One region of the Streptomyces sp. NPDC002386 genome, then DNA from elsewhere that is predicted to be linked to it. Evidence: riboswitches for the same ligand, from Rfam matches in the RefSeq annotation. Region 1 holds a riboswitch; each other region holds the start of a gene.
The links. Region 1 has a riboswitch for cyclic di-AMP ahead of ACWCPN_RS06995 (M23 family metallopeptidase). Riboswitches for the same ligand answer to the same signal wherever they lie in the genome.
Positions count from the first base shown of each region.

Region 2: linked by a shared signal. The riboswitch ahead of ACWCPN_RS30240 (M23 family metallopeptidase) and the one ahead of ACWCPN_RS06995 (M23 family metallopeptidase) in region 1 are both predicted to bind cyclic di-AMP.
Region 3: linked by a shared signal. The riboswitch ahead of ACWCPN_RS09150 (transglycosylase family protein) and the one ahead of ACWCPN_RS06995 (M23 family metallopeptidase) in region 1 are both predicted to bind cyclic di-AMP.
Region 4: linked by a shared signal. The riboswitch ahead of ACWCPN_RS16005 (M23 family metallopeptidase) and the one ahead of ACWCPN_RS06995 (M23 family metallopeptidase) in region 1 are both predicted to bind cyclic di-AMP.

Region 1 covers NZ_JBSFBX010000002.1:615,267-619,535, reverse strand. Annotated here, with positions in the region: gene ACWCPN_RS07005 (PrsW family glutamic-type intramembrane protease) at 1-49, shown strand, start outside; gene ACWCPN_RS07000 (aldo/keto reductase) at 119-1,066, opposite strand; gene ACWCPN_RS06995 (M23 family metallopeptidase) at 1,220-2,266, opposite strand; cyclic di-AMP (ydaO/yuaA leader) riboswitch at 2,276-2,442, opposite strand; gene ACWCPN_RS06990 (PP2C family protein-serine/threonine phosphatase) at 2,667-3,863, opposite strand; tRNA gene ACWCPN_RS06985 (tRNA-Met) at 4,060-4,133, opposite strand; gene ACWCPN_RS06980 (dihydrofolate reductase family protein) at 4,200-4,269, opposite strand, start outside.
Region 2 covers NZ_JBSFBX010000018.1:133,293-137,561, forward strand. Annotated here, with positions in the region: gene ACWCPN_RS30230 (TetR/AcrR family transcriptional regulator) at 1-275, shown strand, start outside; gene ACWCPN_RS30235 (SGNH/GDSL hydrolase family protein) at 396-1,181, opposite strand; gene ACWCPN_RS30240 (M23 family metallopeptidase) at 1,436-2,395, opposite strand; cyclic di-AMP (ydaO/yuaA leader) riboswitch at 2,400-2,558, opposite strand; gene ACWCPN_RS30245 (alpha-galactosidase) at 2,866-4,269, opposite strand, start outside.
Region 3 covers NZ_JBSFBX010000003.1:439,370-443,638, forward strand. Annotated here, with positions in the region: gene ACWCPN_RS09140 (cytochrome P450 family protein) at 1-1,192, shown strand, start outside; gene ACWCPN_RS09145 (transglycosylase family protein) at 1,341-2,372, shown strand; cyclic di-AMP (ydaO/yuaA leader) riboswitch at 2,549-2,722, shown strand; gene ACWCPN_RS09150 (transglycosylase family protein) at 2,727-3,419, shown strand; gene eno (phosphopyruvate hydratase) at 3,758-4,269, shown strand, end outside.
Region 4 covers NZ_JBSFBX010000007.1:39,051-43,319, forward strand. Annotated here, with positions in the region: gene ACWCPN_RS15995 (M16 family metallopeptidase) at 1-733, shown strand, start outside; gene ACWCPN_RS16000 (M16 family metallopeptidase) at 730-2,118, shown strand; cyclic di-AMP (ydaO/yuaA leader) riboswitch at 2,364-2,527, shown strand; gene ACWCPN_RS16005 (M23 family metallopeptidase) at 2,540-3,295, shown strand; gene ACWCPN_RS16010 (GntR family transcriptional regulator) at 3,495-4,199, shown strand.

The DNA of each region.
Region 1 (4,269 bases):
GCCCGTGCCGCCGGCCCGGTACCCCGGGTACAACCCGTACCGGCCCTAGGGGGCGTCTCCGCGTCGCGGACCCACGAAGATCGGGGAGACGCCCCCTAGCCGGGCACCCGGCCGGGAATCAGGCGGAGGCCTGGTTCAGGCGGTCCACTTCCTCCTGGGTGAGCCGCAGCTCCGCCACGCCCAGCAGCGCCGGGAGCTGTTCCACCGTGCGGGCCGAGGCGATGGGAGCCGTGACCGTCGGCTGGGCGGCCAGCCAGGCGAGGGCGACCGTGGCGACGGGCGCGTCGTGGGCGCCGGCGACCTCGTCCAGTGCCGTGAGCACCCGCTGACCGCGCTGGGAGTCCAGGTGCTTGGCGGCCGAGCCGGCGCGGGCGCTGTCGACCTTCGTGCCGGGGCGGTACTTGCCGGTGAGGAAGCCGGAGGCGAGCGCGAAGTACGGGACCGCCGCGAGGCCCTCACGGGCGGCGAGGTCCTGCAGCGGACCCTCGTAGGTGTCGCGGGAGACCAGGTTGTAGTGGGGCTGGAGGGCCACGTACCGGGCCAGGCCCTCGCGGTCGGAGAAGTCGAGGGAGGCCCGCAGCCGCTCGGGGCTGATGTTGGAGGCGGCGATCTGCCGGACCTTGCCCGCCTTCACCAGCTCGTCCAGGGCGCCGATGATCTCCTCCACCGGCACCTCGGGCTTGTCGAAGTGCGTGTAGTAGAGGTCGATGTAGTCGGTGCCCAGACGGCGCAGGGAGGCGTCGGCGGCGGCCTTGATGTTGGCCGCGGTGAGCCCCTGGTACTCCGGGTGCTGGCTCACCTTGGTCGCGACGACGACGTCGGAGCGGTTGCCCCGAGCCGCCAGCCACTTGCCGATGAGGGTCTCCGACTCACCGCCCTCGTTGCCCTCGATCCACGCCGAGTAGGAGTCGGCGGTGTCGACGAAGTTGCCGCCGGCGGCCGTGTAGGCGTCGAGGACGGCGAAGGAGGCCTTCTCGTCGGCGGTCCAGCCGAAGACGTTGCCGCCGAGGGCGAGCGGGAAGACCTCGAGGTCGGAGGAGCCGAGTTTGCGCGGGGAAGCAGTCATGCCCTGTTACAACGATCATTCCGGTACCGCCCATTCCGCGATCGCGCGAACGGTGTGTGAACGCGGCCGGCGGCCCCGGCACCAGGGGTGGTGCCGGGGCCGCCGGGAGAGCGGTCCGGGGTGCCGGGCGGGTTCAGGAGGCCCGGGTGGGGCTCAGGGGTTGAGGCCCTTGCCGTGCAGCCACGCCATCGGGTCGATGCCGGTGGCCGCGCCGCCGGGGTGGACCTCCAGGTGCAGGTGCGGGCCGGTGACGTTGCCGGTGGCGCCGACACGGCCGATGACGTCGCCGGTGCCGACCTTCTGGCCGACGGAGACGCTGATCGAGGACTGGTGGCAGAACCAGAGCTCGGTGCCGTCGTCGAGGGTGAGGATGGTGCGGTAGCCGTAGGAGCCGGCCCAGCCCGCCTCGGTGATGGTGCCGCTGTGGATGGCCTTGATCAGCGTGCCGGTGGGCGCGGCGAAGTCGAGGCCGGTGTGGTAGCCGGAGGACCACATCGAGCCGGCCTGGCCGAAGGTCGAGGTGATCGTGTACGAGGACGTCGGCAGCGTGTACTGCTTGGCCAGCTCGGCCAGCCGCTCCGCCTCGGCCTTCTTCTCGGCGGCGGCCTCCGCCTCCTTCTTGGCCTCGGCGGCCTTGGCGGCGGCTTCCTTCTTCGCCTTGGCGGCCGCGTCGGCGGCCTGCTTCTCGGCGGCGGCCGCCGCTGCCGCGGCCGCCTTGGAGTCGGCCTTGCTCTGCTGCTGCTCGGCCTGGGCCATGATCCGGCTGCGCAGGGTCTCGCCCGCGTCGGAGCCGTCCTGGCCGGTGTCGGCGGCGGCGGCGGTGGTGGTGCCGACCGTGCTGAGCGAGGCGGTGGTGGCCTCGGACGCCCCGGAGGGGCCGTCGTCGAACAGGGAGCCGACGGACGGCAGATCGGGCATGGAGATGGACACCGGGGGCTTGCCGGTGTGGGCGCTGGCCATGCCGCCCGCTCCGACGGCCGCTATGACGCCGACGCCGAGGACGGTGGAGCTGCGAGCGAGTCCGCCGCCGCGCTGCTTGGCGACGCGGTGCCGGCCGCGTACGGGGCGGATGGACTCCTCGGTGGGGTTCCACTCCTCCCAGGGGCCCTCTTCGGCGCGGTAGCCGCCGTAGACGAATGTTTCGGTGTCAGGCTGGCTGGGCACGTATGGGGCTTCGGGGGCAGGCCGGTTGGACGCCACGCGGGCGTACTCCTTTCCTTCCTCCGCCTACCGGGTTAGCTGACGGGTTCGGAGCAGGAAGGTCTCCTACGCGCGTATACGTACCGGGAACCGGATCGGTTCACGGTGGCATCCGCGTGATTCACCCCAAGGTGGTGGTTCCCCGGTTCCCTCGCGGGATTCGGCGCGTGCGCACGGAGCCGTCTCTTGTGACGGCTGGGACGACCGCGCTGCGTTATCGAACGTTAATAGACTCACCTGTGAGATTCCAAGCCGTTCGGCTTGATCATTAACGTTCCCCGGGGTGGACGTACACCGCACGTCCGTGAAAAACGGGCGAGTTGACCGGCTTTCAGGAGTCACCGGGTTTTTGATGGTGACTCAGCGGGCAAGCGGAGGGCGCCCGTCCGATCACTCCTGGTCACATCGGCCCGGGGCGGCGTAAGGCCAGCAGCGCCATGTCGTCCGCCATACCGCCCCCGGAGTGCCGCCTGACCTCCGCGGCGAGCCGGGTGAGCAGGGTGCGCGGGTCGGGGAAACGGCGCCCGGCGAGCCGGCGTACCGGGTCGTAGAACCGGCCGTGGGCGTCGCGGGCCTCGGTGAGTCCGTCGGTGAAGAGCAGCAGGGTGGCGCCGTCCGGGAAGCGGGACTCGGCCGCGCGGTCGGGCCGGCGGCCCAGTTCGCCCATGCCGAGCGGCAGCGCGGGCTCGTCCGCGGTCAGCGCCCGCAGGGTGCCGTCGGCGTGGAGCAGCAGGGGCGACGGATGACCGCGGTTGACGATCCGCACCACCCCCTCGCCGTGCGGCAGTTCGGCGAGGACGACGGTGGCGAAGCCCTCCAGCGCGTCGATCCCGTCGCGCCGGGCGCCCTCGCGGGCCAGCGCCCGCTCCAGCCGCCCGGCCACCGCCTCCAGCGTGGCCTCCTGCTCGGCGGCCTCCCGGAATGCCCCGATCAGCACGGCGACGGCGGCGACCGCCCCCATGCCCTTGCCGCGCACGTCCCCGACGACCAGCCGTACGCCGTGCGGGCCGTCCTGCACCGCGTAGAGGTCGCCGCCGATGAACGCGCCCTCCTGCGCCGCCTCGTACCGGGCCGCGATGTCGAGACCGGCGATGCGGGGGGCGGGCTCGGGCAGCACGGCCCGCTGGGCGGCCTCGGCGATCTCCCGGACGGAGGCGAGCCGGCGGTCGCCGAGACGTACGACCCGGTTGATGGCGACGGCCAGCAGGGCGACCGTGGCCACGGTGACGACCTGGGTGACGGTGTTGACGTCCAGACCGGGGCCGAAGTGGGCGTGCACCACATAGGTGGCGGCCAGGGCGGCCAGGCCGGTGAGGAGCGTGGTGCGCAGGGACGTCAGGGGCGCGGCGACCAGCGGGGCCGCGGTGAAGAACGGCACGGCGGTGAAGTCGCGCGGGGTGAGCAGGTCGTACAGCAGCCCGCCGACGACGAGCAGAAGGGCGAGGGCGCGGGGCAGGGTGCGCGTCACGGGGCGGGGGCACCGCTCCGGCGGCGTCTGCGCGGGGCCGGCGCCGAGGCCCTGGTCCGGGACGGACTCACCGGAGAGCCGGCCGCCCGCCCTGGCGTACGGGCTCTCCTCCACCTCACCAGGGCGCACTGCTGGTCTCCCGTGTCCTCGACGTACGACCAGCGTGGCGGGGGCGCGGGAGGCGGGCGACTGCTGTGGCCCGAGCGGATGACCTGCTGTGACGTACGCCACTCACCGGGCGCCACGGCGTCCCGGGCGCCCGGCGGGACCCGGAAAACACTCAGGGCCGGAATCCATGAACTGGATTCCGGCCCTGAGTCTTCAGTAGCGGGGACAGGATTTGAACCTGCGACCTCTGGGTTATGAGCCCAGCGAGCTACCGAGCTGCTCCACCCCGCGTCGTTGTGTCTCAAGCATACGCCATCCACGGGGGTGCTCCGCACACACGTTTTCGCGCGGCGCCGCTCAGGGCAGCAGATGCGCGTTCGGCGCCTTGGCCGGGCCCTCGCACTCGGGGAGCAGGACGACGTCCACG
Region 2 (4,269 bases), on a different contig from region 1:
GCTGGGCGGTGTCGCTGCGCGAACCGTCCCTGCGGGCGGTCACCCGGGATCTCGACCAGCGGTGGAAGGCGGCGATCGCCGAGGTCATCGCCGAGGGCGTGGCGGCGGGCGAGTTCACCTGCCCGGACCCCGCGGGCACGGCCCTGCGGCTCACCGCCCTGCTCGACGGCCTGGCCGTGCAGCTGACGTCCTATCCGGGCGCGGTGCCGCGCGCCCGGGCGCAGGAGTGGGTGAACGACGCCCTGGCCAGGGAACTGGGCCTGCGGGACCGGTAGCCGGTGGGAGCGGCCGGCCGAAGCGCTCCGGCCGATCCACGTGCGGGTCCGACGGGGCGTGCGGGCGTGCCCCGCACCGCCGGGATCGCGGTACGGGGCACGGTCAGGCCGCGCGCGGGGTCAGGCGACCGCCGCGATGCGCATCTTGATGTCGTTGGGCGACAGCGCGCCCTTCGCCGTGACGTGGTCCCCGGAGGACTCGCCGCGCAGCCGGCGCCCGATCCACGGGACGAGGTACTCACGGGCCCAGTGGACGTCGTCCCGGCGGATCTCCAGGGTGCCCCGGGGCGGGAGCGCCGGCCAGGCCTGCTCCGGGTCGGCCGGGATCTCCAGGCCGAGGGCCTGGCCGGCCCGCAGCGCCACGCGGGTGTGCCCCTCGGGCGAGAGGTGCAGCCGGTCGTTGTCCCAGGCCCGGCGGTCCTGGACGGACCTCAGGGACCACAGGTCGAGCACGGGGCAGCCGTAACGGTCGGCGATGGCGCGCACGTGCCCGTTGTAGGTGGCGATCTTGCCGCGCAGGTGCTTGAGCACCGGCACGCCCCGGGTGTCGAAGCCGGTCGTCACCATCACCGTGCCCGCGGCCGCCGCGAGCGCCGCGATGGCGCGCTCGAAGCGCTCGGCCACCTCGTCGGGGTCGGTGCCCGGCCGGATGATGTCGTTGCCACCCGCACAGAAGGAGACGAGGTCCGGGGCCATTTCGACGGCCTTCGGGAGCTGGTGCTCGACGATCTGGTCGAGCAGCTTCCCGCGGACCGCGAGGTTGGTGTAGTTGAAGTCGCCCTCGGGCCGCCGGTCGGCGAGCAGGACCGCGAACCGGTCGGCCCACCCGACGAACGCCCCGTCGGGCCCGCGGTCGCCGACGCCCTCGGTGAAGCTGTCCCCCACCGCCACGTACGACCCGATCACTGATGTGTTGTCACTCTTCGAATCGTCTGCCACGTCGGACCATGATTCACCTTCGGATGTGACCTACGCGACCGTAGGCAGGGGTTGACGAGCGGTGAGATGAGACACCCTTAAAGAGTTTGCCAACCCAGGAATACGGCCGGTACGGGGGTCGTCCGGACACACCGAAGGCCGGACCCGGGGATCGTGGGTCCGGCCTTCGGAGCCGTGTCAGGCAGGTGGTGTCGAGGAGGGCGTCCCTCGGCCCGGACGGCTCAGAGGGCGACGCCGTGCGAGCGGAGGTAGCCGACGGGGTCCACGTCCGAGCCGTACTCCGGGGTGGTGCGGATCTCGAAGTGCAGGTGCGGACCGGTCACGTTGCCGGTGGCGCCGGACAGGCCCACCTGCTGGCCGGGGGTCACGGTCTGGCCGGCCGAAACCGAGAGCTGGGAGAGGTGGGCGTACTGGGCGTAGTAGCCGTCGTTCAGCTTGATGACGACCTGGTTGCCGTACGCGCCGCCCCAGCCGGCGGAGACGACGGTGCCGGCGGCGACGGCCTTCAGCGGGGTGCCGGTGGGGACGACGAAGTCGACGCCCGTGTGGTAGCCGCTGGACCACATGCTGCCCGCTACGTGGTAGGCGGTGCCGATGGTGGGGGCGGCGACCGGGAGGGTGTAGCCGGTGGCGGGGGCGGCCTGGGTGGCGGGGGCGGCCGGGGCGGCGGCCTGGGTGGCCCGGGCCACCGGGGACGACTGGGTGGCGGGGGCGGCCGGTGCGGCCTTCGCCGGGGCCTGCGCCCGGGCCTGTGACGGCTGCGCGGACCGCGCCGGGGCGGGGGTCTGGGCGCGGGTCGGAGCGGCGGCCTTCCTGCCCAGCGACAGCTTCAGACCCGGGTGGATCAGCGCCGGGTTCTCGCCGACGGCCTGCCGGTTGTCCGCGTAGAGCCGGTGCCAGCCACCGCCGACATGCTGCTCGCCGGCGATCTTCGCGAGGCAGTCGCCGGACTTAACCGTGTAGGTGCGTACGCCGGAGGCGTTCTGCGCGGCGGTCTTGCCGGCCGACGCCTGCGCCACTGACTGCACGGCCTTTCCGGAGACGGGCTGCGCGGTGGCGGCGTGCGCTCCGGTGGCACCCAGCAGGGGCAGGGCCAGTGCGGCGCCACCGGTTCCGGCGACGGCGACGGAGCGGGTGAATCGCCGGGACTTGGGGCGGCGGTGCTTACCCTTCGCGGGCATGACGCATTCCTCTCCGGCGCCTGCGAGGTGAGCTGTCGGGTTCGGGCTGGAGCTGCCCGGCCGCGCGGTGCGCGGCTGCACCCCGAGCCTGTCGCGGAGACCGGGACAGGCAGTCGTACCTGATGGGTCCCCCGCTCCTGCCGTGCACGGGTCATGTGTGTGGGACTCCGGGCGGCGGCAGGATTCGGCGTTCCGTCCGGATTGCTGGCGAACGTAAGCGAGCGGAACGCGGGGAAACAAGCGACAGATTCCCGGCGTTCAGGTGCCAGAAGATCCAAATAGGAAATTCTCGGTCACCGTGCGTGAATTCCGGCCCGCCCCGCGAGTTCAAATTCCCGTTGCGCTCCGGGAATTAGGTGGACATGACGAACAGCGGACGGTCACGGTTATGACGCTCCTCACGCAGCGCTCCCCCAGTCGCCTTTATTCCGTGCCGAATTACAACGAAGGCACCAATCGGGACATAGGAGTCATATGCGACACAGGCGGATGACTGCCGCGTCCAGGTCGCCGCGCAGTCCGGTCGTCAGCCCGTGGTGCAGCAGTACCGCACCCCGGTGCACCTCGCCCGTTTCGCGGCATTCGTACGATGCCGTCGGATCGAGGCCGCGCAGCCGTACACGGGGCACCGGCTCTCCGTAACTCTGCGCCTGGAGGCAGGCCAGGACGACCGTCTCGTCATCGAGAACGTACTGGACGGCGCTCAGACCTCCCGCCGGGGGCAGCAGCCGGTACAGCTCGCCGCGCTGGACGAGCGGCCTGACCTCCTTGTAGAGGGCGACCCACCGCCGGGCCTCGGCCAGCTCGTCGTCGGTCCACTCCGTGAGGTCGCCGCCGACCCCGAGAACGCCCGCCATGGAGCTGACGAACCGGAAGCGCAGGGTGCTCACCCTGCCGTTGAGCTGGGTGTTCGGACTGTCGGTGACCCAGGCGGCCATCACGCGCGCGGGATGGAGCTGGCTGAACCCGTGCTGGATGGCGAGCCGGTCGAGCGGATCGGTGTTGTCGGAGGTCCACACCTGGTCGGTGCGTCCCAGCACCCCGAGGTCGATCCGGCCGCCGCCGCCCGAGCAGGACTCGAAGGCGACTCCGGGGTGGGCGGCACGCAGCCGGTCCAGCAGGGCGTACAGCGCGCGGACGTGGTCGATCCACAGGCGCTGCGGATACGGCTCCCCCGGCCAGCCGGCGTCGGTGAAGCAGCGGTTGAAGTCCCACTTCACGTAGTCGATCGGGGCACCGGACAGCAGGGTGTCCAGCCGCTCCCACAGATACTCCTGGACGTCCTCGCGGGCGAGGTTGAGAACGAGCTGGTTGCGCAGTTCCGTCCGCCTGCGGCCCGGCTGGTACTGCACCCAGTCCGGGTGGGCGCGGTACAGGTCGCTGTCCGGATTGACCATCTCGGGCTCCACCCAGACGCCGAACCCCATGCCCAGGCCGTGCACCTGGTCGGCCAGGGGCTTGAGGCCGTGCGGGAACCGGTCGGGGTTGGGCGTCCAGTCCCCGAGTCCGGCCCGGTCGCTGGTGCGGGCGCCGAACCAGCCGTCGTCGACGACGAACAGCTCGACGCCGATGCCGGCCGCCCGCCGCGCGAGCGCCGCCTGCTGCTCCTCGGAGATGTCGAAGAACGTGGCCTCCCAGGAGTTGAACAGCACCGGCCGGTCCCGCTCGGCGTCCGGGATCACGTGCGCGCGCTGGTAGGCGTGCCAGGTCCGGCTGGCCCCGCCGAAACCGCCGTCGCTCCACAGGCCCGCGAAGACGGGGGTGGTGTAGGACTCCCCCGGTGCGAGGAGCAGCAGGCCCGAGTCGTCGTGGCCGGCCCCGCCGGTGATCTGCACGCGCGCGTCGGGCAGTTGGGCGACGGCGATCCGCCAGGA
Region 3 (4,269 bases), on a different contig from region 1:
CGAGCCGGTGCGCCGGACGCGGCTGCCCAGCGGGGTCGAGGCCTGGCTGGTCACCCGGTACGCCGACGCCCGGCAGGCCCTCGCCGACCAGCGGCTGAGCAAGAACCCCGCGCACCACGACGAGCCCGCGCACGCCAAGGGCAAGACCGGTATCCCGGGCGAGCGCAAGGCCGAGCTGATGACACACCTGCTGAACATCGACCCGCCGGACCACACCAGGCTGCGCCGGCTGGTCAGCAAGGCGTTCACACCCCGCCGGGTCGCCGAGTTCGCGCCCCGGGTGCAGGAGCTGACCGACGACCTCATCGACCGGTTCGCGCGGACGGGCTCCGCCGACCTCATCCACGAGTTCGCCTTCCCGCTGCCCATCTACGCCATCTGCGACCTGCTCGGCGTCCCGCGCGAGGACCAGGACGACTTCCGCGACTGGGCCGGGATGATGATCAGGCACGGCGGAGGACCGCGGGGCGGCGTCGCCCGGTCGGTGAAGAAGATGCGCGGCTACCTCGCCGAGCTGATCCACCGCAAGCGTGCGGCGCTGCCGGCCGAGCCCACCCCGGGCGAGGACCTGATCTCCGGCCTCATCCGCGCCTCCGACCACGGCGAGCACCTCACCGAGAACGAGGCCGCCGCGATGGCCTTCATCCTGCTGTTCGCCGGTTTCGAGACGACCGTCAACCTCATCGGCAACGGCACCTACGCCCTGCTCACCCACCCCGGGCAGCGTCACCGGCTGCAGGACTCCCTGGCCCGCGGCGAACAGGGCCTGCTCGAGACCGGGATCGAGGAACTGCTGCGCTTCGACGGCCCGGTCGAGCTGGCCACCTGGCGGTTCGCCACCGAGCCGCTCACGCTCGGCGGGCAGCACATCGCGGCCGGGGACCCGGTGCTCGTCGTCCTCGCCGCCGCGGACCGGGACCCGGAGCGGTTCGCCGACCCCGACGTCCTCGATCTCGCCCGCGGGGACAACCAGCACCTCGGCTACGGCCACGGCATCCACTACTGCCTCGGCGCCCCGCTGGCCCGCCTGGAGGGCCGCACCGCGCTCGCCACGCTCCTCACCCGCCTCCCCGACCTGCGGCTCGCGGCCGATCCGGCCGATCTGCGCTGGCGCGGCGGCCTCATCATGCGCGGGCTGCGCACCCTGCCCGTGGAGTTCACCCCGGTCGCGGAGCAGGTCGTACAACCTTGAACATGAAGGACGTTCAACTCTGTGATCTTCACGTGATCTGTGCGGCATGAACTTGTGACAAGTGATCGTATGCCTATACGTTCACCCATCAGCGCGGCCCGAGCGTTGGGCGCCGCGCCGGTCCCGCTGTCGCACGAAAGGCTTCCGCATGCTCTCCGGGAACGGTCGTCACCGTCGCCCCCGTCAGGCTCCGGCTCTTCTCGTCGCGGCCGGAGTGACCGGCTCCGCCATCGCCATCCCGCTCCTCGGCGCCGCGAGCGCCAACGCGGCCGACGGAACCACCTGGGACAAGGTCGCCGAGTGCGAGAGCGGCGGCTCCTGGAGCGCCGACACGGGCAACGGGTACTACGGCGGGCTGCAGATCCCCCAGGACGACTGGGCCGCCTACGGCGGCACCAAGTACGCCCCCACCGCCGACCAGGCCAGCCGCTCGCAGCAGATCGCCGTCGCCGAGAGGATCCTCGCGGACAAGGGCACCACGCCCTGGACCACGTGCGCCCTGCTCTCCGGCCTGACCGCCGACTCCGGTTCCCTGGACGTCGACACGGGCGTCGGAGGCTCCGGGAAGTCCGACTCGGACCACGGCGGGTCGGGCGGCGCCACCGGCTCCACGGACCCGTCGGATTCCGCCGATGACTCCGACTCGTCCGGTCTGCCGGATTCATCCGCCTCGCCCGAGTCCTCCTCGGACTCGGCCGGCAAGCCGTCCTCGGACGCGGGCGAGGACGCCGGCACAGAGAAGTCGGACAAGGACCCGGAAACCCCCAAGTCCGACAAATCCGCTTCTCTGCGCACCGAGGAGTCGCAGGGGAGTGGGTCCGCGACCACGGATCCCACCGTGGAGGACTCGGACAATTCATGGCAGACCGGCGGTTCTTGGAGCCTGGTCGACACCGGGGCGCTCGGCAGTGGTGGACGTCACCGCGGCGACATCGCGGACGAAAGCGTGACAAACGGTCAGGAGGTCACGTCGTCGGGCAAGCACGCCTCGCGCGGAGCGGACACCTACACCGTGCGCGAGGGTGACACCCTCGCCTCCATCGCCGACTCCCTTGACGTGGACGGCGGATGGCATGAGCTCTACGCCCTGAACAAGAAGGCCATCGGTACCGACCCGAACCGCGTCTCCGCCGGTCAGACCCTGGAAGTCGGTAGCGAAACGGGCCAAAAGCAGCGGTAGTTGACGCCCGAATTGATCACTGATGTCCGTTTCGGTGAAAGTGTGGGATGAGTCTCAGAAGCCCTGATCGTCTTTGAAATTCCCTCGATCGCCTGTCTACGGTCATGACCGCTCGTCACCACGAGCCCCGGCTGTCGCAACGCCGAATCCTGCCAGCGGCCGTCCGGGAACAGTCGTCGCGTAAAGCGCCGTAGGCAGGAGCGGGGGACCCAAGGTAAGTGCCGGAACCGGCGATTCGCGCCGGAACCGGCTAGGGGTGGAGCCGCGGCCCGTGAAAGCGGGCCCGCGGCCGGGCAACTCAACCGGCCCGAACCCGACAGCTCACCTCGCAGGCGTCGGTGAGGGGATCCATTCATGCTGTTCTCCACCAAGGGCAAGCACCGTCGTCCGTCCAAGGCCACCCGTGCCATCGCGCTCGCCGGTGTCACCGGTGCCGCCGTCGCCGCCCCGCTGATGGCGGCCGGCAACGCCTCCGCCGCCACCACCTCCGAGTGGGACGCCGTCGCCCAGTGCGAGTCCGGTGGCAACTGGTCCATCAACACCGGCAACGGCTACTACGGCGGTCTGCAGTTCTCCGCCTCCACCTGGGCCGCCTACGGCGGCACCCAGTACGCCGGGCAGGCCAACCAGGCCTCCAAGGCCCAGCAGATAGCCGTCGCCGAGAAGGTCCTCGCCGCCCAGGGCAAGGGCGCATGGCCGGTGTGCGGCACGGGCCTGTCGAGCACCCCCAACAACGGCTCCGCCCCGAGCGGCTCCTCGCAGAGCACCTCCTCGGGCAGCGCCGCCTCCCGCTCCACCGACCAGCAGGCCGCCTCCCGCTCCAGCGAGCGTCCGGCCGCCGGCGCGAAGAAGACCGTCACCACGCCGACCGGCAAGAAGGTCAAGAAGGGCGACGGCGAGTACAAGGTGGTCAAGGGCGACACGCTCGGCACCATCGCCGCGAAGCACAAGGTCGACGGCGGCTGGCAGCAGCTGTTCAAGCTGAACAAGGACATCGTCGAGGACGCCGACCTCATCTACCCGGGCCAGCAGCTGCACCTGAAGTGACACCTGGCTCCGACCGGAACCACAGTGCCCTCACGAGGCCGTCCCCCAAGCCGAAGGCCGAGTGAGGGCCGTTCCCCCCGTCCCCCACGGGCTCCCCGCCCCGGTGCGTGTTCCCCCGTACGCACCGGGGCGGGGCTGTGTTTTCCCGGCCCTTCCCGTTCCGGTTCGCGATACCTCCCCCGAACCCCTTTGTTCCGGGCAGGAACAATGGGTACCGTCTCCCTGTCCACGGGACGGTCGGTCGGTGGCCGACGCCCCTGGGACGGTTAGGCTCTAGTCGCAAGGCAGAGCCGTAAGGCACCCCGCCCCGCACTTCCAGCGTCACATCCAAGAAGGAGATGCTCGTGCCGTCCATCGACGTCGTCGTAGCCCGGGAAATCCTGGACTCCCGAGGCAACCCCACGGTCGAGGTCGAGGTCGGCCTCGACGACGGCAGCACGGGTCGTGCCGCCGTTCCGTCCGGTGCCTCCACCGGTGCCTTCGAGGCCATCGAGCTCCGTGACGGCGACCCCAACCGCTACCAGGGCAAGGGCGTCGAGAAGGCCGTCCTCGCCGTCATCGAGCAGATCGGCCCCGAGCTGGTCGGCTACGACGCCACCGAGCAGCGCCTGATCGATCAGGCCATGTTCGACCTGGACGCCACCGACAACAAGGGCTCGCTCGGCGCCAACGCCATCCTCGGCGTCTCCCTCGCCGTCGCGCACGCCGCGTCCGAGGCCAGCGACCTGCCGCTGTTCCGCTACCTGGGCGGCCCGAACGCGCACCTGCTGCCGGTGCCGATGATGAACATCCTGAACGGCGGCTCGCACGCCGACTCCAACGTGGACATCCAGGAGTTCATGATCGCCCC
Region 4 (4,269 bases), on a different contig from region 1:
CGAGAAGTACTTCGGCTCGATCCCCGGCCACGACGGCAAGCCCGCGCCCCGCGACGGCTCGCTGCCGGAGGTCATCGGCGGCCAGCTGCGCGAGGTCGTCGAGGAGGAGGTCCCGGCGCGCGCCCTGATGGCCGCCTACCGGCTCCCGCACGACGGCACGCGCGACGCGGACGCGGCGGACCTGGCCCTGACCGTCCTCGGCGGCGGCGAGTCCTCCCGCCTGTACAACCGGCTGGTGCGCCGCGACCGCACGGCCGTCGCGGCCGGCTTCGGTCTGCTCCGGCTGGCCGGCGCGCCCTCGCTCGGCTGGCTGGACGTGAAGACCTCCGGTGACGTCGAGGTCCCGGTGATCGAGGCCGCGATCGACGAGGAGCTGGCCCGGTTCGCCGAGGAGGGCCCCACGCCCGAGGAGATGGAGCGCGCCCAGGCCCAGTTGGAGCGCGAGTGGCTCGACCGGCTCGGCACGGTCGCCGGCCGCGCCGACGAACTGTGCCGGTTCGCCGTCCTGTTCGGCGACCCGCAGCTCGCCCTGACGGCGGTCGAGCGCGTCCTTGAGGTGACCCCCGAGCAGGTCCAGGAGGTCGCCAAGGCCCGCCTGCGGCCGGACAACCGCGCGGTCCTCGTGTACGAGCCCAAGTCCCCGGAGACCGTCCAGGACGCCGACGTCCCCGAGGACCCGGAGGCCGAGGCGACCGTCGAGGGCCGCCACGACAACGAGGAGACGGCCAAGTGAGCGAGCTCGCCCCGATGGACTTCCACCCCCAGCCGCAGCCGGGCGAGGCCAGGCCCTGGGCGTTCCCCGCCCCCGAGCGCGGCACGCTGGACAACGGCCTGACCGTGCTGCGCTGCCACCGCCCCGGCCAGCAGGTCGTCGCCGTGGAGGTGCTGCTCGACGCGCCCCTGGACGCCGAGCCGTCCGGCCTGGACGGCCTCGCCACGATCATGGCGCGGGCCTTCTCCGAGGGCACCGACAAGCACTCGGCCGAGGACTACGCCGCCGAGCTGGAGCGGGCCGGCGCCACGCTCGACGCGCACGCCGACCACCCCGGCGTCCGGCTCAGCCTCGAGGTGCCCGCCTCCCGCCTGGCCAAGGGGCTCGGTCTGCTCGCCGACGCCCTGCGCGCCCCCGCCTTCGCGGAGAGCGAGGTCGAGCGGCTGGTGCGCAACCGGCTGGACGAGATCCCGCACGAGCTGGCCAACCCCTCCCGCCGCGCCGCCAAGGAGCTCTCCCGGGAGCTGTTCCCGGCCACCGCGCGCATGTCGCGCCCGCGCCAGGGCACCGAGGAGACGGTCGAGAAGATCGACGCGGCCGCGGTCCGCGCTTTCTACGACCGTCATGTGCGTCCCGCGACGGCGACCGCGGTCGTGGTCGGCGACCTCACCGGCATCGACCTGGACGCCCTGCTCGCCGACACCCTGGGCGCCTGGACCGGCACCCCCGCCGAGCCGCGCCCGGTGCCGCCGGTGACCGCCGACGACACCGGCCGGGTCGTCATCGTCGACCGGCCCGGCGCCGTCCAGACGCAGCTCCTCATCGGCCGGATCGGACCCGACCGGCACGACCGGGTGTGGCCCGCCCAGGTGCTCGGCACGTACTGCCTCGGCGGCACGCTCACCTCCCGCCTGGACCGTGTGCTGCGTGAGGAGAAGGGCTACACCTACGGCGTGCGCGCCTTCGGGCAGGTCCTGCGGTCCGCGCCGGACGGCACCGGCGCCGCGATGCTCGCCATCAGCGGCTCCGTGGACACCCCGAACACCGGCCCGGCGCTCGACGACCTGTGGAAGGTGCTGCGCACCCTCGCGGCGGAGGGCCTGACCGACGCCGAGCGGGACGTCGCCGTGCAGAACCTGGTCGGGGTGGCACCGCTGAAGTACGAGACCGCTGCTGCCGTCGCGAGCACCCTGGCCGACCAGGTCGAGCAGCACCTGCCCGACGACTACCAGGCGACGCTGTATCAGCAGCTCGCGGCCACCGGCACCGTCGAGGCCACCGCGGCGGTCGTCAGCGCCTTCCCGGTGGACGGTCTGGTGACGGTCCTCGTCGGTGACGCGGCGCAGATCAAGGAGCCCGTGGAGGCGCTCGGCATCGGCCAAGTCACCGTCGTCGCCGCCGAGTAGCGGCCGCACGGCGACACGCGCGCGTGGGGACCTCGCGGCCGACGGGCCGTCAGGTCCCCATCGTGTGCGCGGACCTTCCCGAAACGGGTGGGTCACCCTTGTCCAGATGTCCGAATTGAGGCGGAGGTTGCCCGTCTGCCCTGTGGGATGCGCTACAAAAGCCCGGATCCGTTTGGGTGCCGACGACCGGGCCGCTTAGCTTCTTCCGGGCTGTCCGTCAGGCAGTGCGCCGCGCCCGCGGCACCGGACAGTCATCGCCGAGTCCCCGTACGGCGCGAGCCAGGGGAGCCGGGGACCCATCGCAGTCCCTGGGGTGAATCGGACGCCCGCGCGTGAGCGAGGGGGTCCGTAGGAGACCTTCCTGCTCCGAACCCGTCAGCTAACCCGGTAGGCGAGAGGGAAGGAAAGGACCAGCCACTTCATGGCGTTCATGTGCGCCTCCGGGAAGCACCGCAAGCCCGGCCGCGTGAAGCGCACCACCGCCCAGGCGGCCGGTGTCGCAGCCCTCACCACCACCGGTGTCATCGGCACGCTCGCCGCCTCCCCGGCGCTCGCCGCGGAGCAGCCCGTCGAGCAGACGGGCCTCACGCCGGTGATCAGTGTGAGCGACGAGGTCGCCGAGCAGATCGACGAGCAGGCCGCCGCCCAGACGCAGGCCGCCGAACGGCAGGCCGCCGAGGAGGCCGCCGCCAAGGCCGCCGCCGCGGAGGCGAAGAAGGAACGCGAGGCCGCGGCGCGCGCCGCCCGCGAGGCCGAGCGCAAGCGCCTGAACGCCTTCGTCGCCCCGATCGTGCACTCGTACGTCTCCACGGCCTACCAGGCCAGCAGCTCCCTGTGGTCCTCCGGCTCGCACACGGGCATCGACTTCCACGCCGCCAGCGGCACCTCCGTGCACGCGGTCGGCGCCGGCACCGTCGTCTCCACCGGCTGGGGCGGGGCCTACGGCAACGAGATCGTGATCCGGATGGCCGACGGCATGTACACCCAGTACGGCCACCTGTCGTCCATCGGCGTCACGGTGGGCCAGAAGGTGATTCCGGGCCAGCAGATCGGCCTGTCCGGCGCGACCGGCAACGTCACCGGCCCGCACCTCCACTTCGAGGCCCGTACCTCTCCCGACTACGGCTCGGACGTCGACCCCATCGCCTACCTCCGCGAGCACGGCGTGCACGTCTGACCCCTTCCGCGCGGACATCCGAAAGCCCCGGCTCACCGAGCCGGGGCTTTCGCGTTTTCTGCGGTTCCCGAGGGAACGGTCGGCCAAAAAATATGCATGGATTCCGACCCGCCGTCGGAAATTCCGCTCCCGTGGAATAGAGTCACGGATCAACACGTCCATCGCCGGCGTTGAACGGGGATCAAAGCGGAGGTCGGTCATGCGTATTCCGGCGCACTCGGTGTGCACGGCGATCCGGGACGACATCGTCGCGGGTGTCCATGAGCGCGGCGGCCGGCTCACCGAGGAAGTCCTGGCCCGCCGCTACGGCGTCTCGCGCGTCCCGGTCCGTGAGGCCCTGCGCACCCTGGAGGCGGAGGGCTTCGTGGTGACGCGGCGGCACGCGGGCGCGTGCGTGGCCGAGCCGACCGAGCAGGAGGCCGCCGACCTGCTGGAGATGCGCGTGCTCCTGGAGCCGCTCGGCGCCTCCCGGGCCGCCCAGCGGCGCACCGAGGCGCATCTGAAGGTGCTGCGCGGCCTGGTCAGGCTGGGGCAGGAACGGGCCAGGAGGGGCAACAGCGAGGATCTGCGCGCCCTGGGGGGCTGGTTCCACGAGACGCTCGCCCAGGCCTCCGGCAGTCCCTCGCTGACCTCGATGCTGACCCAGCTCCGGCACAAGATCGCCTGGATGTACGCGGTGGCGGCCCCGCCGAGCCCGGTGGACTCCTGGGCCGAGCACGGCGCGATCGTGGACGCGGTGGCGCGCGGCGACGGCGAACGCGCGCGTGCGCTCACGGCGCTGCACACCGAGCGCTCGACGGTCGCGCACCGGCTGCGCTTTTCCGGCGGCGAGAGCCCCGCCGCGCGCCCGGACCGTGTGAGGACTTCGCAACATGCCGTAAACATGTCGGGCCCGCGGCATTAACACGTGGGCCGTATACAAAGAGGGGGAAATTTCGTGACGGGGTATTTCCGCTGCCCGAATTTCCCGCGCG